2 regions of the Streptomyces sp. NPDC101490 genome follow, and region 1 is predicted to be linked to the other one. Evidence: riboswitches for the same ligand, from Rfam matches in the RefSeq annotation. Region 1 holds a riboswitch; the other holds the start of a gene.
What was found. Region 1 has a riboswitch for glycine ahead of gcvP (aminomethyl-transferring glycine dehydrogenase). Riboswitches for the same ligand answer to the same signal wherever they lie in the genome.
Positions count from the first base shown of each region.

Region 2: linked by a shared signal. The riboswitch ahead of gcvT (glycine cleavage system aminomethyltransferase GcvT) and the one ahead of gcvP (aminomethyl-transferring glycine dehydrogenase) in region 1 are both predicted to bind glycine.

Region 1 covers NZ_JBIWNI010000038.1:21,571-27,480, forward strand. Annotated here, with positions in the region: gene ACIRQY_RS34270 (DUF5999 family protein) at 1-48, shown strand, start outside; gene gcvP (aminomethyl-transferring glycine dehydrogenase) at 208-3,093, opposite strand; glycine riboswitch at 3,271-3,370, opposite strand; gene ACIRQY_RS34280 (PRC-barrel domain-containing protein) at 3,484-3,849, shown strand; gene ACIRQY_RS34285 (DNA polymerase IV) at 4,010-5,431, opposite strand; gene ACIRQY_RS34290 (MerR family transcriptional regulator) at 5,593-5,910, opposite strand, start outside.
Region 2 covers NZ_JBIWNI010000018.1:83,734-89,643, forward strand. Annotated here, with positions in the region: gene ACIRQY_RS26715 (enhanced serine sensitivity protein SseB) at 1-665, opposite strand, end outside; gene ACIRQY_RS26720 (AAA family ATPase) at 1,032-1,691, opposite strand; glycine riboswitch at 1,862-1,959, shown strand; gene gcvT (glycine cleavage system aminomethyltransferase GcvT) at 2,133-3,266, shown strand; gene gcvH (glycine cleavage system protein GcvH) at 3,344-3,724, shown strand; gene glyA (serine hydroxymethyltransferase) at 3,757-5,025, shown strand; gene ACIRQY_RS26740 (L-serine ammonia-lyase) at 5,184-5,910, shown strand, end outside.

The DNA of each region.
Region 1 (5,910 bases):
GACGGCCGGGTCGTCGCCCCGCACCGGCCGCTGACGACGGTCGGGTGACGACCGCCGGCTGAGCCCGCGGACTCCCGCCGTACGGGAAGGGCCCGAAGGCCGGCCGGTCGTGGGGGACGGCGGGGAAAGACCGGGGCCGGCCCGGAGAGTTCTCCGGACCGGCCCTCGTGTCCTGCCCGGCGGCCGTGGTCACGGCCGCCGTCGTGCTCAGTGGTCGTACTCGTCCAGCGGCGGGCAGGAGCAGACCAGGTTGCGGTCGCCGAACGCGCCGTCGATGCGGCGCACCGGCGGCCAGTACTTGTCGGCGGCCGAGACACCGGCCGGGAAGACGGCCTCGTCACGGCTGTAGGCGTGGTTCCACTCGCCGCCCAGCGCCGAGGCGGTGTGCGGGGCGTTGCGCAGCGGGTTGTCCTCGGCGGGCCACTGGCCCGAGGCGACCTTCTCGATCTCGGCCCGGATCGCGATCATGGTGTCGCAGAAGCGGTCGATCTCGGCGAGGTCCTCGGACTCGGTCGGCTCGATCATCAGCGTGCCGGCCACCGGGAACGACATCGTCGGGGCGTGGAAGCCGTAGTCGATGAGGCGCTTGGCGATGTCGTCGACCGTGACGCCCGTCGCCTTGGACAGCGGGCGCAGGTCCACGATGCACTCGTGGGCGACCAGACCGGCGGGGCCGGTGTAGAGCACCGGGAAGTGCGGCTCCAGACGCTTGGCGACGTAGTTCGCCGCGAGCACCGCGACCTGGGTGGCGCGCTTGAGGCCCTCGCCGCCCATCAGGCGCACGTACGACCAGGAGATCGGCAGGATGCCCGCCGAGCCCCACGGGGCGGCCGAGATCGGGCCGACACCGGTCTCCGGGCCCGCGGTGGGCTGGAGCGGGTGGTTCGGCAGGTACGGAGCGAGGTGGGCGCGGACGCCGACCGGGCCGACGCCGGGGCCGCCGCCGCCGTGCGGGATGCAGAAGGTCTTGTGCAGGTTCAGGTGCGAGACGTCGCCGCCGAAGTGGCCCGGCTTGGCGAGCCCGACGAGCGCGTTGAGGTTGGCGCCGTCCACGTACACCTGGCCACCGGCGTCGTGCACCTCGGCGCAGATGTCGGCGACGTGCTCCTCGAAGACGCCGTGCGTCGACGGGTAGGTGATCATCAGCACGGACAGCTCGTCGCGGTACTGGGTGATCTTGGCGCGCAGGTCCTCGACGTCGACCTCGCCGTCGTCGGCGGTCTTCACCACGACGACCTTCATGCCGGCCATCACGGCGGAGGCCGCGTTGGTGCCGTGCGCGGAGGACGGGATGAGACAGACGGTGCGCTGTTCGTCGCCGTTGGCGCGGTGGTAGGCGCGGACGGCCAGCAGACCGGCCAGCTCGCCCTGGGAACCGGCGTTCGGCTGGATCGACACCTTGTCGTAGCCGGTGACCTCGGCGAGGCGCTCCTCCAGCTCGGTGATGAGCGTGAGGTAGCCCTGCGCCTGCTCGACCGGGGCGAAGGGGTGCATCTGGCCGAACTCGGGCCAGGTCACCGCCTCCATCTCGGTGGTCGCGTTCAGCTTCATCGTGCAGGAGCCGAGCGGGATCATGCCCCGGTCCAGCGCGTAGTCGCGGTCCGCGAGCCTGCGCAGGTAGCGCAGCATCGAGGTCTCGGAGCGGTGCGTGCGGAAGACCGGGTGGGTCAGGTAGTCGTCGGAGCGCAGCAGCCCGGCGGGCAGCGCGTCCTCGGTCGCGGCGTCCAGGGCCTCTATGTCGGCGGTCACGCCGAACGCGCCCCACACGGCGGCGAGCTGGGCGCGCCCGGTGGTCTCGTCGCAGGACATGGAGACGTGGTCGGCGTCGGCGCGGTGGAGGTTGACCCCGGCCTCGCGGGCGGCGGCCACGACCGCGTCGGCCCGGCCGGGCACCCGGGCGGTGAGGGTGTCGAAGAAGGCGCCCTGGGTGAGCTCCACGCCACCGGCGGTGAGGCCCGCGGCGAGGATCGCGGCGTACCGGTGGGTGCGGCGCGCGATGCCCCGGAGGCCCTCGGGGCCGTGGTAGACGGCGTACATGCCCGCCATGACGGCGAGGAGCACCTGGGCGGTGCAGATGTTGCTGGTGGCCTTCTCGCGCCGGATGTGCTGCTCGCGGGTCTGCAGCGCGAGCCGGTAGGCGCGGTTGCCGTCGGCGTCGACGGAGACGCCGACCAGACGGCCGGGCAGGGAGCGGGCGTGCTTGTCCTGGACAGCCATGTAACCGGCGTGCGGGCCGCCGAAGCCCATCGGGACGCCGAAGCGCTGGGTGGTGCCGACGGCGATGTCGGCGCCGAGCTCGCCCGGCGAGGTGAGCAGGGTGAGCGCGAGCAGGTCGGCGGCGACGGTGACGATCGCGCCGAGCCCGTGGGCCTGGTCGACGACCGCCTTGATGTCGCGGACGGCGCCGGAAGCGCCCGGGTACTGGAGCAGTACGCCGAAGACACCGCGCTCGGCGATCTCGGCGGGGATGCCTCCGCTCAGGTCGGCGACGACGACCTCGACGCCGGTGGGCTCGGCACGGGTCCGGATGACGGCGACGGTCTGCGGCAGGGCGTCGGCGTCGATGAGGAAGACGCCGTTCTTGACCTTGCCGACGCGCCGGGACAGGGCCATGGCCTCGGCGGCGGCGGTGCCCTCGTCGAGGAGGGAGGCACCGGAGGTGGGCAGGCCGGTCAGGTCGGCGACGACCGTCTGGAAGTTCAGCAGGGCCTCCAGGCGGCCCTGGGAGATCTCCGGCTGGTACGGCGTGTACGCGGTGTACCAGGCCGGGTTCTCCATGACGTTGCGGAGGATCACCGGCGGGGTGAAGGTGCCGTAGTAGCCGAGGCCGATCATCGGCGCGAGGACCTGGTTGCGGTCGGCGAGGTCACGCAGCTCGGCGAGGACCTCGGCCTCCGTGCGCGCGCCCGGCAGGCTCAGCGCCTCGGTGTTCTTGATGACGTCCGGCACCGCGGCGGCCGTCAGCTCGTCGAGCGAGCCGTATCCGACCTGGGCGAGCATCTTGGCACGCGCCTCGGCGTCGGGGCCGATGTGCCGCTGCTCGAACGGGATGCCCTGTTCGAGCTCGGAGAGCGGAGTGCGGTTGGCGGTCATGTACGGAGGCCTCCTGGTCGTCACGACCTGCGAGGGGCACCGCGGCGCGGGTACCCGGACGGCCTCCCCCTCTGTCATGTCAACCTGAGAGTTTCACCGGGACGCCTCGCGGCACCCCGGCTTTCACCGTCGGTGAGAGCGTGTGCCGTCAGGCACCGCTCTGCTTTCCAGAGTGACCTCGTCCGCGCGGTACAGGTGCCTGAGAGATTCCGGGGAGGATTTGCTCCTTCGGCGCCCACCGGAAGGTTTCTCCGGGGGACTCTCCCGCACGGGGTCGACAGCCACGGCCAGCCTACCAGCGCCGTTGTGACTCCCGTCGCTCAAGTGGCCGACATCCCAGATGTGCACTTTCGTAGGGGTGTAGAGGAGTTGCGACCAGTTGGAGGGACCGTGCAGACCGATATCGATCCGCGCAGCCTGATCGGCCGCAAGGCGTTCGACCGGAACGGACACAAGATCGGAACCGTGGACGAGGTGTACCTGGACGACGCGACCGGAGTGCCGGAATGGGCCGCGGTCCGCACCGGCCTGTTCAGCCGGGACGCCTTCGTCCCGCTGGAGCCGAGCGAGCTGACCGGGGAGGGCCTCCGCATCCCCTACGAGCGCGCCCTCATCAAGGACGCCCCGGACTTCGGGGTGGGCCGCCACCTCTCCCCCGCGCAGGAGCTCCAGCTCTACCGCCACTACAGCATGACGCTCCCTCCGCCGCCCCCGGACGCCGACTTCGGCCGCCTCGCGGGCCAGGACGGCCCGTGACACCCCGCTGAGTCGGTACGAGTGACCCGGGAGCGCCCGGACCACCGGTACGAGCGCTCCCGCCCCACCCGGCTCATCCCGCCGGCCCTCCCGTGGGGCTCACCCGCCCCACAAGACCTCCAAGGCCCCCAAGCCGCTCAAGCTCCTCAAGCCGAACCCCTCACTCAGGTCCCCGTCCCACCAACGGCAGCGGCTCCCCCGGCACCAGGTCCGGATCGTCCACGGCGAACGTACGGACCCGACCGGGCGCCGAACCCGGCTCCTCGAACCGCACCGTGACCCGACCGACCCCGCTCCCCTGGACCCACCCGGGCCCGTACACCGTGTGCCGTACGTCGTGACCGGGCGCCCAGTGCCGCTCCACGCTCCCGGCCGCCTCCTCGACGGCGTCCCCACCGGCAGCCCCCGCTCCGGCGCCCGAAGCACCCGGCCCGTCCTCCTCGCCTCCTCCGACGCCCCCGTCCTTCTCCGGCTCCCCCGGCACCGCCCCGGTCTCCGCCTCCGCCCGCGCCTCGGCCTGGGCGAACAGGTCCTCCTGGGTGAAGTCCGCGAGCCCGCTGACCCCGACCCCGAGGAGCCGTACGCCCCCGGTCGTGTCCACCGCGTCGAGGAGCCGTCCGACCGCCTCGCGCACCACCCCGGGGTCGTCGGTGGGCCCCCGGAGCGTCTCGGACCGGGTCAGGGTGGAGAAGTCGTACCGCCGGACCTTGAGGACGATGGTCCGCCCCGAGTGGCCCGAGGCCCGCAGCCGTCCCACGCACCGCTCCGCGAGCCGCTCCGCCTCCACCCGGATGCGGACCCGGTCGTGCAGGTCGACGTCGAAGGTGTCCTCCACGGACACCGACTTGGCGTCCCGCTCGGCCACCACGGCCCGGTCGTCGTACCCCCGGGCCATCCGGTGCAGCGAGGTCCCGTGCGCCCGCCCGAGGAGCCGTACGAGCTCGTCCTCGCCCGCCTCCACGAGATCGGCCACGGTGGTCATCCCGGCCCTTCTGAGGTGCTCCCCGGTCGCCGGTCCGACTCCGGGCAGGATCCGCACCGCACGAGGCCCGAGCAGCTCCCGCTCGGTACCGGGCTCGATCAGCACCAGCCCGTCGGGCTTGGCCTCCTCCGAGGCGATCTTCGCGATCATCTTGGACCCGGCGAGCCCCACGGACCCGGCCAGCCCGGTCGTCGCCAGGATGTCGGTCCGCAGCTTCTCCCCGGCCGCCCGCGCGCTCGCGCTGTCGTCGGCGACGCCCCCCGCCTCCAGGTCGACGAAGGCCTCGTCCAGGCTGAGCGGCTCGACGAGCGGCGAGAGCCGTCCGAGCAGTTCCATGACCTGTTCGCTGATCGACCGGTAGAAGGCGAAGCGCGGCACGAGATAGGCGGCGTTCGGCGCGAGCCGCCGGGCCTGGCCCATCGGCATCGCCGAGTGGACGCCGAAGCGGCGGGCCTCGTAGGAGGCGGTCGCGACCACGCCCCTGGGCCCGAGCCCGCCCACGACCACCGGTTTTCCGCGCAGGCTGGGCTTCGCCGCCTGCTCGGCGGCGGCGAAGAACGCATCCATGTCGAGATGCAGGATCGTCGGCGCGGCTCTCACCCGTCCGATGCTGCCCTACGCCACTGACAACGCGGCTCCGGCGCGGCGTCACCCGCCGGAGTGCCGGGCTCAGGGCCGAGGCCGGGCCCCCTCGCCAGGGGGAGGCCTCACCGGGCCCGCTACGGGCCCTCAGCGGGCCGTCAGGCCCCCTCGGCGGGGGCTCAGACCGCCCGGTCCCGTCTGCGCCGCGCCAGCTCGTCCCCCGGGTTGTGCCCGACGAGGGTCTCCCCCGTGTCGACCCGCTCCCCGTGCAGCTGCGAGAGGGCGGCATCGACGTCCTGCCACACCACACCGACGGCGATGCCGAAGACGCCCTGCCCGCCCTGGAGCAGGGAGACCACCTCGTCCGGCGAGGAGCACTCGTACACCGTGGCGCCGTCGCTCATGAGCGTCATCCGCTCCAGGTCCCGGAAGCCCCGCGCGCGCAGGTGCTGCACCGTGGCCCGGATGTTCTGGAGGGCGACCCCGGTGTCGAGGAA
Region 2 (5,910 bases), on a different contig from region 1:
AGCAGGATGAGGTTGACCGGCCAGGCCACCTCGACGCGGCCGAGGGCGCGGCCGAGGGCGTCCAGGGGCGCGTTGCGGTCGACGCCGTCCCAGCCGACGAGCTGGACGCCGACGAAAAGGGCGGGTTCGGTGCCCTCGACGCTGGCGAGGGCGCGGCGGGCGGAGACGACGACCCCGGTGGCCTCGAACTCGGCGGAGGCGGCGGAGAGGAAGTCGACGGGGTCGTCCTGCCAGTCGGGCTCGAAGAGGCGGACCCGGCCGCCCGCGGCGGGGCCGTCGAGCGGGGTGCGGCCGGTCCGGCAGAGTTCGGCGACGGCGGGCGGGGGCAGCGGGACGCCGACGGTGCCGCCGGGGTTCACCGCGATGCCGAGCTGCGGGGGCAGACCCCGGGCGAACTCGCGGGCGGGGGCGACGGTGAAGGACATGTGGCTGCCGACACAGGCGAGGAACTGCTGTTCGGAGCTGAAGACGGGGACGTAGGCCGCACCGTCGATCTCCAGGGTGGGCAGGTCGAGGTCGGCGCTCTCGGGGCCGCCGCCGTTGGGCAGCGGCACCCAGACGGGGCTGCGGCCGAGGACCTCGACCAGGCGGGCTCCGGCCCCGGGATTGCCGAGTGAGGCGGCAAGGACCTCTTCGAGCTCGTTGCCCGGCCACGTCACGTCCACGGTCCCGTTTCCCCTTCTCGCCGCCAGGGCTCCGCCGTGCCGGCGGGCCCGCCAGCACCCTAACGCCGCCCTTGTGGCGCCGTGGCCCAAAGGGTACGGAACGTGGGGGCGGTGGGACACGGGCGACGGCCGGAGGGACCCGGGGAGGGGGGCCGGGGGCCGGGCCCGGGGGACAGGACGCCGGGACGCGGACGGGTGGACGGCGGACGGACCGGAGCCGGAGCCGGAAGCAACGGCCGAGCCGCGCCCCGGTAACGGACCGGTCAGGCACCGGCACTCACCAGCAGCAGCACCAGGAGCACCAGGAGCACCAGGAGCCTCCCGGAGGCGCCCCCAGGGACGCCCCCGGGGGCGCGGGCGGTCGCTTCAGACGGCCTCCCCGAAGCCGATCCTGCGGAGCGCGTCGGCGGCGTCCCGGTCGAGCAGGGTCACGGAGGCGCAGCCGTGCGGGAGGCGGCCGGACTCGGCGGAGGTGACGAGCCGGGTGACGGCCCGCCGGTGCCGGGCGAAGGCGTACGAGGAGACGCCCCGGCCCCGGTCGCGCTGTCCGGCGCGGGCGGTGTCGGGGGTGACGTCGAGGAGGACGAGGTGGAGGGCGCGGCCCCGGCGGCGGGCCTCGCGGGCGAGCCAGCCGCGCACCCAGGACTGGGTGCCGCAGTCGTGGACGATCACGCCACCGCCGGAGCGCAGGGCGGTGCGGAGTCCCGCGTAGTGCGCGAGGCGGACCAGCGGGCGGTAGACGGCGTACGGCAGCAGGCGGGGCATCCGGGCCTCCCAGCGCTCCCGGGTGTCCTGGGAGTCGATGCCGCTGCCCTCGGCGGCGCGCTTCATGAGGGTGGACTTGCCGCTGCCGGGCAGCCCGGAGACGACGACGAGGTCGCCCGCCGCGAAGGTGAGGGCGCGGGGGCCCCGGCCGCCGCGCTCGCGCAGGTCCCGCAGGAGCCGGACCCTCCGGGTCCGGGCGCGGGCCCGCTGTGACGGTATTCCGGTACTCGGAGCGTATGCGCCGGTGTGCTGGAACCTCATCGCTTCTCCCCCCTGCCGGGTCTCAAGGAGACCCTTGCCCATGAAGTGTAAAGAACTGGTAATGAGGCACAAGCGATTTGCCGCGCCGGACACGCGTGCAATGATGTGCCCGCCGGGCGGGCCGTCGCCCCACAGCGCACCGCCGCCCTTACAACCGCATACCGGCCGTTCGAATCCGCGCGGGAGAGTTCCGGACGCCTCGGCGTCCGGGCGCCGAAGGAGCAAGACCCTCCCTTGAATCTCTCAGGCCCCGTACCGCGTGGATGAGGCAGATCTGAAAAGCGGGACACCCTGCCGGTGTCCCCACCCAAGGTGCAAGCCGATCTCTCGGTGACGAGATGCTCTCGGTGAACCTCTCAGGTTCCATGACAGATGGGGAGGACGTCCTCGCCGTCATGTGTTTCGTCACCTATCACGCCCTTGGGACCCGGGAGCCACCCCATGACCTCTGCCCCCCGCCTGACCGCCCTCGATGCCCTGCATCGTTCGCTGGGCGCGACCATGACCGACTTCGCGGGCTGGGACATGCCGCTGCGCTACGGCAGTGAGCGCGAGGAGCACCTCGCGGTCCGCACCCGGGCCGGTCTGTTCGACCTCTCCCACATGGGCGAGATCACCGTCACGGGTCCGCAGGCCGTGGAGCTCCTCGACCACGCCCTGGTCGGCAACATCTCCACGGTGGGTGCCGGGCGCGCCCGGTACACGATGATCTGCCAGGAGGACGGCGGCATCCTCGACGACCTGATCGTCTACCGTCTCGGCCCGGCCGAGGCCCCCGAGTACATGGTCGTCGCCAACGCCTCCAACGCCCAGATCGTGCTCGACGCGCTGGTGGAGCGCTCGGCGGGCTTCGACGCCGAGGTGCGCGACGACCGCGACGCGTACGCCCTGCTGGCGGTGCAGGGCCCGGAGTCCCCCGGCATCCTGAAGTCGCTCACCGACGCCGACCTGGACGGGCTGAAGTACTACGCGGGGCTGCCCGGCACGGTCGCGGGCGTGCCCGCGCTGATCGCCCGGACCGGCTACACCGGCGAGGACGGCTTCGAGCTGTTCCTGAAGCCGGAGCACGCCGAGGGCGTGTGGCGGGCGCTGACCGAGGCGGGCGCCCCGGTCGGGCTGATCCCCTGCGGCCTGTCCTGCCGTGACACGCTCCGCCTGGAGGCGGGCATGCCGCTGTACGGGCACGAGCTGACCACCTCCCTGACGCCCTTCGACGCGGGGCTCGGCCGGGTCGTGAAGTTCGAGAAGACGACCAACGAGGGCCGGTTCGTCGGCCGTGAGGCGCTGGAGAAGGCCGCCGAGCGCGCCGGGGCCACCCCGCCGCGCAAGCTCGTCGGGCTGATCGCCGAGGGCCGCCGGGTCCCGCGCGCCGGTTTCTCCGTCGTCAAGGACGGCGTGGTCATCGGGGAGGTCACCTCCGGCGCCCCGTCCCCGACGCTCGGCAAGCCGATCGCGATGGCGTACGTCGACGCGGCGCACGCCACGCCCGGGACCGAGGGCGTCGGCGTGGACGTCCGCGGCGCCCACGAGCCGTACGAGGTCGTGGCACTGCCGTTCTACAAGCGCCAGAAGTGACGAGTCCGTCTCACTTCTCGTCTCACCCCGCAAGACCCACGTTCATCAGCACTCCCCCGATCCAGGAGAATCAGGCCATGAGCAACCCCCAGCAGCTGCGTTACACCAAGGAGCACGAGTGGCTGTCGGACGCCGTGGACGGCGTCGCGACCGTCGGCATCACCGAGTTCGCCGCCAACGCGCTCGGTGACGTCGTCTACGCCCAGCTTCCCGCTGTCGGCGACACCGTCACCGCGGGCGAGACCTGCGGCGAGCTGGAGTCGACGAAGTCGGTCAGCGACCTGTACTCCCCCGTGACGGGCGAGATCGTCGAGTCCAACCAGGACGTGGTGGACGACCCGTCCCTGGTGAACACGGCTCCGTTCGAGGGTGGCTGGCTGTTCAAGGTGCGTGTCGAGGGCGAGCCGGACGAGCTGCTCACCGCCGACGCGTACGCCGCGTTCTCCGCCGGGAACTGAAGACCGGGCCCGAGACCCTTAGGGATCGATTCATGTCGCTTCTGAACACTCCCCTCCACGAGCTGGACCCGGACGTCGCCGCAGCCGTCGACGCCGAGCTCCGCCGTCAGCAGTCCACCCTCGAAATGATCGCCTCGGAGAACTTCGCTCCGGTCGCCGTCATGGAGGCGCAGGGCTCCGTCCTCACCAACAAGTACGCCGAGGGCTACCCGGGCCGCCGCTACTACGGTGGCTGCGAGCACGTCGACGTCGCCGAGCAGATCGCGATCGACCGGGTCAAGGACCTGTTCGGTGCCGAGTACGCCAATGTGCAGCCGCACTCCGGCGCCTCCGCGAACCAGGCCGCCCTCTTCGCGATCGCCCAGCCCGGCGACACGATCCTCGGCCTGGACCTGGCGCACGGCGGTCACCTGACCCACGGCATGCGCCTGAACTTCTCCGGCAAGCAGTTCGACGTGGTCGCGTACCACGTCGACGAGGCCGGTCTGGTCGACATGGCCGAGGTCGAGCGCCTCGCCAAGGAGCACCGCCCGAAGGTGATCATCGCGGGCTGGTCCGCCTACCCGCGCCAGCTGGACTTCGCCGAGTTCCGCCGGATCGCCGACGAGGTCGAGGCCTACCTGTGGGTCGACATGGCCCACTTCGCGGGTCTGGTCGCCGCCGGTCTGCACCCGAACCCGGTGCCGTACGCGGACGTGGTGACCTCCACCACGCACAAGACGCTCGGCGGCCCGCGCGGCGGCATCATCCTGGCGAAGAAGGCGTTCGCCAAGAAGCTGAACTCCTCGGTCTTCCCCGGTTTCCAGGGCGGCCCGCTGGAGCACGTCATCGCGGCCAAGGCCGTCTCCTTCAAGGTCGCGGCCTCGGAGGAGTTCAAGGAGCGCCAGCAGCGCACCGTGGACGGCGCCCGCGCCCTGGCCGAGCGCCTGGTCCGGGACGACGTCACCGAGCACGGCGTCTCCGTCCTGTCCGGCGGCACGGACGTGCACCTGGTCCTGGTGGACCTGCGCAACTCCGAGCTCGACGGCCAGCAGGCCGAGGACCGTCTCCACGAGGTCGGCATCACGGTCAACCGCAACGCCGTCCCGAACGACCCGCGCCCGCCGATGGTCACCTCCGGTCTGCGCATCGGCACGCCCGCGCTCGCCACCCGCGGCTTCGGCGCCGAGGACTTCACCGAGGTCGCCGACATCATCGCGGAGTCCCTGAAGCCCGGCTTCGACAGCGAGAAGGCCGAGGCCCTCAAGGCCCGGGTGACCGCCCTGGCGGACAAGCACCCGCTGTACCCCGGCCTGAAGTAGTTTCGTACCCTTTCGTTCGTACGAATCTTCGGGGCACCGCGCACACTGGACCGTGAGCGCGGTGCCCCACTCCATGTCCCCGTACGCCCCCTTTTTCCCGCGCTTCTCTGCTCCACCCCGGCAGACAACGGCGTCTAGCCCTCCCAAGGAGTCCTTCCGTGGCCATCTCGGTCTTCGACCTGTTCTCGATCGGCATCGGCCCGTCGAGCTCCCACACGGTGGGGCCGATGCGCGCGGCCCGGATGTTCGCCCGCCGGCTGAAGAACGAGGGCCTGCTCTCCCACACCGCCTCCGTACGGGCCGAGCTGTACGGCTCCCTCGGCGCGACCGGCCACGGCCACGGCACCCCCAAGGCCGTCCTCCTCGGTCTGGAGGGCAACTCGCCGCGCACCGTCGACGTCGAACACGCTGACGAGGAATTCGAACGGATCAAGAGCAGCGGCCGGATCAACCTGCTCGGCGCCCACGAGGTCCCCTTCGACTTCGACGCCGACCTGATCCTGCACCGGCGCAAGGCGCTGCCGTACCACGCCAACGGGATGACGGTCTTCGCGTACGACTCCGAGGGCGGCCTCGTCCTGGAGAAGACGTACTACTCGGTGGGCGGCGGCTTCGTCGTCGACGAGGACGCGGTCGCGGGCGAGAACCCGATCATCCCCGACGACACCCACCTGAAGTACCCCTTCCGCACCGGCGACGAGCTGCTCCGGCTCGCCAAGGAGACCGGTCTGTCGATCTCCTCCCTGATGCTGGAGAACGAGAAGGCCTGGCGCACCGAGGACGAGATCCGCGCGGGCCTCCTGGAGATCTGGCGGGTCATGCAGTCCTGCGTCTCGCGCGGCATGGCCCGCGAGGGCATCCTGCCCGGCGGCCTGAAGGTCCGCA